DNA from 2 places in the Blautia sp. MCC269 genome. Region 1 is predicted to be linked to the other one. Evidence: predicted binding sites of a transcription regulator. Region 1 holds the regulator's gene; the other holds the start of a gene.

Evidence for each region. The regulator HrcA, encoded in region 1, represses chaperone genes, less so after heat shock. The targets are predictions, from matches to a motif close to TGTTAGCACTCNNNNNNNNNGAGTGCTAACA.
Region 2: the regulator HrcA is predicted to act here: its motif matches at 1,776-1,806, upstream of GPK88_RS02830 (Hsp20/alpha crystallin family protein).

The regions. Positions count from the first base shown of each region.
Region 1 is NZ_WQQE01000038.1:87,628-92,063, forward strand. It holds gene dnaK (molecular chaperone DnaK) at 1-1,041, opposite strand, end outside; gene grpE (nucleotide exchange factor GrpE) at 1,095-1,730, opposite strand; gene hrcA (heat-inducible transcriptional repressor HrcA) at 1,749-2,792, opposite strand; gene GPK88_RS11885 (ABC transporter substrate-binding protein) at 3,025-4,221, opposite strand; gene GPK88_RS11890 (glycoside hydrolase family 172 protein) at 4,237-4,436, opposite strand, start outside.
Region 2 is NZ_WQQE01000008.1:158,353-162,788, forward strand. It holds gene GPK88_RS02825 (glycoside hydrolase family 36 protein) at 1-1,306, opposite strand, end outside; gene GPK88_RS02830 (Hsp20/alpha crystallin family protein) at 1,983-2,435, shown strand; gene GPK88_RS02835 (phosphoribosyltransferase) at 2,743-3,387, shown strand; gene GPK88_RS02840 (FliH/SctL family protein) at 3,554-4,436, opposite strand, start outside.

The sequences.
Region 1 (4,436 bases):
GGAAGCACCAAGTGCAACACACTCATCCGGGTTCAGGTTCTTGCTCGGCTCTTTGCCAGTTAACTGTCTTACCTTATCCTGTACAGCTGGGATACGGGAAGAACCACCAACCAGAAGTACCTGGCCAAGCTCAGAAGCTGTGATACCTGCATCAGACAGTGCACGGCGAACCGGCTCTGCTGTCATCTCTACAAGATCATGTGTCAGCTCATCAAATTTAGCTCTTGTAAGGTTCATATCGAAATGCTTCGGTCCCTCAGCTGTAGCTGTGATGAACGGAAGGTTGATGTTTGTTGTTGTTGCGGAAGAAAGCTCTTTCTTAGCTTTCTCAGCTGCCTCTTTCAGTCTCTGAAGAGCCATCTTATCGTTGCTAAGATCTACGCCCTCTGTTCTCTTGAACTCGGAAAGCATGTAGTCTGTGATTTTCTTATCAAAGTCATCTCCACCAAGACGGTTGTTACCAGCTGTGGAAAGAACCTCGATAACGCCATCACCAATCTCGATAACAGATACATCAAATGTACCACCACCAAGGTCGTATACCATGATCTTCTGCTCTTTCTCATTGTCAAGGCCATATGCAAGAGCTGCTGCTGTAGGCTCGTTGATGATACGTTTTACATCAAGACCTGCGATCTTACCTGCATCTTTGGTAGCCTGACGCTGAGCATCGTTGAAGTAAGCCGGAACTGTGATAACTGCCTCTGTTACTTTCTCACCAAGATATGCCTCTGCATCCTTTTTCAGTTTCTGAAGGATCATTGCGGAAATCTCCTGTGGAGAATATTTCTTGTCATCGATGGTTACACGGTAATCGGTACCCATCTCTCTTTTGATAGAGGAGATTGTTCTGTCTGCATTTGTAACTGCCTGACGTTTTGCAGGCTCACCTACCAGACGCTCTCCTGTTTTTGTGAATGCTACAACGGATGGTGTTGTTCTTGCGCCTTCTGTATTTGCGATAACTGTCGGCTGTCCACCTTCCATTACGGCTACACAGCTGTTTGTTGTACCTAAGTCAATACCAATAATCTTTCCCATGATTTTTTCCTCCTGTTTTAGTCTGTATCTGTTAAAATAAAGTTTGTTGTCAGTTAGTTTGCAACCTTTACCATACTGTGGCGTACTACGAAATCCTTGTAGGTGTAGCCCTTCTGAAATTCTTCCACCACGATGTTCTCTCCAACCTCTTCATCCTCCACATGCATCACTGCATTATGGAAATCCGGGTTGAATTCCTTTCCCACTGCTTCGATCGGCTTCACACCAAGCTCATCCAGTGTTGTGGTAAGCTGCTTGTAGATCATTTTCATTCCATCTGCAAAAGCATCGCCTTCCTGTGCCTGTGCAAGACCTCTTTCGAAGTTATCCACAACCGGCAGGATCTTTTCAACGATCTCTTTTGCGCCGATGATGTACATGCTGGATTTTTCTTTTTCCGTTCTTTTACGGAAATTATCAAATTCAGCCATGGTACGCTTCAGGCGATCGGTAAGTTCCTCCACCTTCTGCTCAGATTTATCTTTTTTCTTCTTTCCGAAGAAGGAAGTTTTTGATTTTTCTTCTTTTTTATCCTCTGAGGCAGCTTCTTCGCCTGGAGTATTATTTTCTTCCTCCGGCAGATCTTCTCCCTCCGGTGTCAGGTTTTCTTCTTCCTGATCTCCGTCAGTTACGGGGATTTCCTTCTCCGCTTCCTGCTCTTCGGATGTTTTCTTTGTTTCCTCCGACACTTTTTTTCTACCGCCTTTCTAAGTTTTCTTCTTTTTCAAAACGTCATCCAGATGATTCTTCAGTTCCTTCAGACTGTCCACTACATTCTCATAATCCATTCGTTTGGGACCGATGATCCCGATGGTTCCGTACATTCCGTCTCCCAGTTCATATCTGGCAGTTACAATGCTGCAGTCCTTCATGGTCTGGATTGGCATCTCATCACCGATGTAAACCTGAATTCCTGTATTCTCTCCATCTGACATCTGTTCTTTTACAAGATCGGCAAGTTCATGCTTCTCCTCAAATGCGGAGATCAGCTCCGTTGCCTTCTCTTTATCGGCAAGCTCCGGATACTTGAAAATGTTAGTTGCACCTGAAGTATAGATCTCCATATCTTCCTCTTCCACATGAATGGTGGCTGCCACTGCATCCAGAACCGTTGCCACCACACCGCTGTGGCTGCCTGCCTGTTCCTTCAGTCTGGCGATCATCCCAAGGTTGATATCCTGGATTGGAATCCCATTGAGATTGGTGTTAAGAAGAAGATTCAGTTTCAGGATCGTCTGGTCGTCCATTTCCTCATCCAGATTGATGATCTGGTTCCGGACTGTGTTGTTGTCACTGACAACCACTGCCACAAGCTGAAGCTCGCTCATCCTCGACAGCTGGATGAACTTGACCTTGTTGCCGCTGTACTGCGGAACGGAAACCATGGTAGCATAGTTGGTATTGGAAGCAAGAACCTTCGCAACCTTCTTAAGCACCTTATCCATCTTATCTGTCTTCTCAATGATCAGATCTCGCAGCTCTGCGACCTCCGCTTCCTTCTCCTTCATCAACTCATTGACGTAAAGTCTGTAGCCCTTATCTGAAGGAATCCTTCCTGCTGAGGTATGAGGCTGGACGATATAGCCCATATCTGTCAGGTCTGACATTTCATTTCGGATCGTTGCGGAACTGACATTGAGATCCGCATACTTGGAAATGGTCCTGGAACCAACCGGTTCTCCGGTTTCCATATAGGTCTTGATGATTGCTTTTAAGATTTTTTGCTTGCGCTCATTCAACACCTCTTCCATGAATCCATCTCCTTTCCTTTTTATTCTTTCCTGACGGATGTTGATTCTTTTTTACATCTGTTAGCACTCATTTTAGTGGAGTGCTAACATCTACAGTCTTTAAGATATCACCATGTAAAATATTTGTCAATATGTTTTGAAAAAAAGTTCTTATTTTTTCAAAACAAAAAAAGCATCAGTACGATGCTTTTTTGTAATACTGGTCTATGCAGTTCTGTGCCCCGGCAAAAAATTACGCTTCTGTTTTCTGTCCCAGCATATATTTCTGAAATTCCGTTCCCATGGACGAAACGGCTTCTATGGAATCGGCACACAGTGGTCTTGCTTTCAGCTTATAATCTTTCAGATATTGCCGGATCATTTCAATGCCATCCAGATCAAAATTCTTATCCTCGATCACATCCAGTCTTGCCGGACACATTTTTGTCAGCTGTCCGTAATTTTTACTGGCCTCATATCCGGACACATACTGAAGGAACTTCAGAGCTGCTTCTTTATGATCAGAATTTTTATTCAGTACATACTGCCAGGTTGCGATATTGGTCACCTTCTCGTCAAATTCCGGAAATGGTGCCATATGGATCTTATCTTTTCCATACACGCCTGCATTCTGAAAAGTACTCAACACACCGGTATACATAAACATACATCCATACTGGCCGTTTATAAATTTTTCATTCAGCTGGTCATGCTGGTCGATCAGATTCTCCTCTGATATCATCCCTGTATCCAGCATTCGCTTCATATATTCTGCCGCTTCTCTTGTTTTCGGATCCGTCCAGTCTGTATAATCTCCTCCGAAAAAATCGACATACTCGCTGATACTATTATATATGTAAGAAATCTCCCATGCATCCCCATATGCATATTTTCCCGTATTCTGAAGCTTTTTTTGAAGGATCTCAAGATCACTGAGACAGGAGAGTCTGTCCAGACCAGCCTGATCCAGCAATTCCTGGTTCACCCAGAATGCCATGATATCCATCCTGAACGGTACCGAAAAAATATGTCCGTCTGACATGCATATTTCTTTCAGGTATTCCTGCAGAAAATTCGCCGCTGTCTCCTCTGTCATAACCGTATCTTCCAACGGAAGAAGAAATCCCTTATGTTTAAATTCGGATATCATCTCATCATTTACTGTGATCAGATCAACAGAATCATCTCCTGATGTCAGAAGAGTTGCTATTTTGGCCTGGCGATTGTCCGCATTGGCCGGACATTTTTCAATATGGATCTTTATTCCAAGATCTTTTTCCGCCTGGCTGATAAAAGAATCAAAGCCTTCTGTGCCTGCATCCACATGAAGGATCGTCAGTTCCTGTCTGTTCTCCGGCACAATATCAGATGCAGCCTCCTTCTTCTGGACTCCACATCCTGTCACTGCCAGAGCCAGGGCAAATACCCCGCAAAATACCTGTTTTTTCAATCTCTACCACCCTTTTTATCTGGGCCATCTATCCTCTTTTGACATCAACGGCTGGAACGGTGCATGAGGAAGTGTCTGATACCAGTACGCTACACTTGCCACATCATCCTGTCGTTCAAACAGGCCACGGTATCCGACGCCTATCTGCTGAATCGTAACGCGAAGATCCTCTTCAAAGCAGATTGGATCCTGTAAATGCCATCTGTAAAAGCCTC
Region 2 (4,436 bases), on a different contig from region 1:
CAATATGATAAAAAGCATTGTGCTGTGGAAGACGGAATGCCAGTGTATTTACTCCCATTCTTCTGGTACGCTCCCAGATACGTCCACTGGTATCATCACCGGTCCGGTTCAGGTGCATCAGGCCTGCGCCCAGGTGTCCGATGGTGTTGCATCCGATGATCACTGCGTCGTTGCTGCGGGAAGCATCATAAACTTCCTGATAAAGCATTTTTACAATTTCTGCGCTGGTTTTGGTCTGGTCGTAGAAATGCCATTTTTCCATGGAATTGTCTCTTAAATTCGCCTCAAATCCCCATTTCCCAAAGAGATCAAAAGTTGAAAAATCATGTTTGATCAGAGTGTATCCCCAGTCGCAGATACGCTCGATATCTCCTCGGATATATGCCAGTGCGTCCGGATGGGACGGATCGAGACAGTCATTATAGGAAATCCGCCACTCGTCCGGAATGTTCTCATCCTCATTAAGAAGCAGACGTACCCAAATACCCGGGCGGACACCTTTTTCTTTCAGCTTGTCTGCAAGACCTTTCATATCCGGGAACTTGGCATTACCTTTTGTCCATGGGCCACCATTGTATTCATCCAGGCGGTGGTGCTCCTGCCAGCAGTCATCAATAACCATGAACGGAGGATTTTTCGCCCCTTCGGTCAGTTTCAGGATGTAATCGGTATCACTTAAGATCTCCTCTTCGGAACTGTCGCCGTAAGCATAGTACCAGTTGTTGCTTCCATATACCGGAAATTCCGGGAAGATCGGATCTGTACACATTTTTTTACAGAATTCCTGTGCAGTCTCAAAAGTATCTGCTCCTTCTGATTCCATGCAGACGATCTGTGCGGCACGCAGTTTTCTTCCTTTCAGCTGTACGCCTGTATTACCGCAGCGAACATCCAGAAATAATGTGATTCCCTTGGTATCTGCCTGCCAGCAGCACATAGCGGAAGGGCGGACCTTTACACCAAAGCAGAGGACTTTCTCAGAAAGCTTCGCCAAAAAATACCATGGCAGATAACGGTTGCCGCTCATTCCATGCCATTCCACATCACCATAGGTACGTTCCCAGGCATCTCCCAGGAATCTGGCGGATTTCGGGATCTTGTAATTCCATCTCAGTTTTACACATCTTACTGCATCTTCTGAGGTGACAAATATATCCTCATGTTCACCCGCATCCTGAAATTCTACGGTAGTTGCACCGGCAGTTACGATCGGCTGCCCACCCTGGCATACCAGTCTCTCATCTTCTGTTTCCACCGTTACATAATCCGGTACACCAAGTTTAAAATCTGCATATGTTTTCTGCATTATTCTCTCCTCCTGATATGAGCAAGTCCCTGCCCGCTGCTTATTGTTGATTGCTTTTCACAACCCTGCAGGGGACTTCCTTGCTTCTGTTAGATATAAGCATTTCACACTTTCTGTTCTTGTTATTTAGCGCTTTCCTTCTATTATCTGTACAAACCCAAACAACATATGGGAAGCTTTCTTTCATACTACTTATCTATATGCTTTATTATATTGATTTTTTGTTTTTTTTCTATGCTTTAAAGTTTTTATAACATTGCAGAATGTTCACTTTGTAAAACTCGTCTCTGCTATTTTTCATCCAACCCGTGACTCGTATATTAGACATTTGTAAATATGTCAGGCCTCACTCCTGTTTTTGATACCTTATTGCAGGACTAAGTTCCACCCTTAATTTCAATATAAGAACGTAAAGGACTAATTGTGGAAATTACTATTTCATTTAAGGGAAAATGTGAAGAAATTGTGATTTTAGCACTCACCTATTGACTTTGCTAACATCAAGTGTTATATTACATATAGAACAAAGGAAGAGATAAAAAAAGAGCTTCCGGATGTTCAGAATAACCAAACAATCACCACTGCGGAATAACCCAAAGTGGTAACGATATACCGACAACAGTTGGATCTCTTGATCCACCGGAACGGCGTTTCAATTTGAAAGGAGAAATGACTTATGATGTTCCCGAGTGTATTTGGAGAAAACTTATTTGATGACTGGATGGATGATTTTGGATTCAGAGACAACTTCTTTAGTGGTAAGAATCCTCTTTATGGCAAACATGCCAAAAATATCATGAAAACCGATGTACGTGAAACAGATAAAGGATATGAACTGGATGTAGATCTTCCTGGATTTAAGAAAGATGAAGTACAGGTACAGCTGAAAGACGGATATCTTACTATTTCCGCTGCCAAAGGCCTTGACAAAGACGAACAGGATAAGAGGGGCAACTACATCCGCCGTGAACGTTACGCCGGCAGTACAAGCAGAAGCTTTTATGTTGGGGATGGTGTAAAGAACGATGAAGTTCATGCCAAATTTGAAAACGGCGTCCTGAAACTTTCTATTCCAAAGAAAGCAGCACAGGAAATCGAAGCTGATAAATACATTTCTATCGAAGGATAACGATGACTCACTTTCACAGGAGGAGGGGAATCCACAGGGATTCCCCTCCTCCTCTTTTTATACCTGACACCAGCCATTCGCATTCCACTTCGCTGCATTCTCATTGTCAAAGAATTCATAATATCGGGTATTTTTTAACAAAGTTATTGGTATTTCAGAATATTTTTTGTATATTTTGCAGTACATTATTCCATTTTTTTGAAATTAATGGTATAATATGCACATTAAATAAATCTGTTTCGCAATCTTTCAGGACAATACTCCTGAACAGCCACGTAAAACACGATCATGACAGGAGGTTTTTATTATGGATCAGGACAAAATGATTAAAATCTATGCACGTAGTGACAGCCGCATTCAGCTGAAAATGATTCCGGGACATTTCGTAACTTCCCAGTCTCATATCACACATTATCTGGACCTCACCACCATGAAATCCAGATCCTCCGAAGCGCAGCGTATCGCAGCCACTCTCGCAGCAAATTATGAAGCATCCATTCCGGTAGACACCATCGTCTGCATGGATGGACTTGAAGTGATCGGTGCCTATCTCGCCGAAGAACTGACCAAGGCCGGTGTACTTTCCATGAACGCTCATCAGACCATTTACGTCATCACACCGGAATTCAACAGCACCGGACAGATGATCTTCCGCGACAACTATGAGCCGATGATCAATGGTAAAAACATCCTCATCCTCAACGGTTCCATTACCACCGGTTCCACACTGAACCGTGCCATCGAAAGTGTTCTCTATTACGGTGGCAAGATCCGCGGAGTCGCAGCCATCTACAGTAGCGTAGACAGCGTAGCTACCCTCCCTGTCCACTCTATTTTCCAGGCCAGAGACATCCCTGACTATCACTCTTACCGCTCCGACAACTGCCCACTGTGCAAAAACCGCCAGAAGATCGATGCCATTGTCAGCAGCTATGGATATTCTGTATTGTAAATTTTAACCAGATCAATGAAGTCCTCCCTGGGTTGCAAAAAAACAACAACCCGCGGGGGACTTACTCATATCACACTAAATCTGCAAACAAAGAAGAAGCCATATATCAACCAATGCTTCATAAATGACATTGATATCCCTATGACTTCCTCTTTATAATTTCTGCTTATAATTGATATTCTCTATACATGGCTTCACGCATTTCTTTATCCGTAACAACCTTCTGAATCTCATCACCCCGGCCATCAAGGATAAGCCTGTTGATCAGAACGCTAAGACGCTCCTCACCTTGGGCCATTCCCTGCGCCATTCCTTGTGCCATTCCTTGCGCCATTCCTTGCGCCATTCCTTGCGCCATCCCTCGTTCTAGCCCTAATGCTTCAGCCTGTTCTTTAGCTTCCTTAAGCAGTCTTGCCCTTTTCTCAGATTCCAGTTCCAGAACATGTCCGCCCATAACCTCACCTATTCCTTTCCGGACTTTCTCCTCGTTTCTGAAAATATAATCAGATATCCGAGTGATCAGTCCAATCAGATCACTGAACAGTTCAGACCTTCCAACCTCAGTAATCTCCACTTTCAGCTTACTCCGGATCACTTCATATTCATTCAACAATTCCTGAAAAAGTTGTGGATCCTCACTCATCTCATGCCCTCTTTTCTCATATCTCATGATATAAAAAGGAAGCAGCATAAGAAGACTTTTCTCAAATATCTTATCTTTTGTATAATTATCAACTTTAATCGTGGGCACTCTGTACAAATGACATTTTCCATCCGGAAAAACCACATCCACTTCCAGAAAATCCGGCGTATTGCTACCGCTTCTCAGATACAACACACAAGAACGAGGAAACTCCATCCGATACCTCCGTCCCTGCTTCCTGGCAAACTCAACAGCAGTTGCAAAATCATACTCGATCATCCGTACAGCCATCGTCGTGTCATCCGTACTCTGACATTCTATGTGATAAATCTTATTTCCGATCAACAACCGCGAATCCGTAATAATCTCACCATCCACCCGCTGATACTCATTACGCAGCTGCACA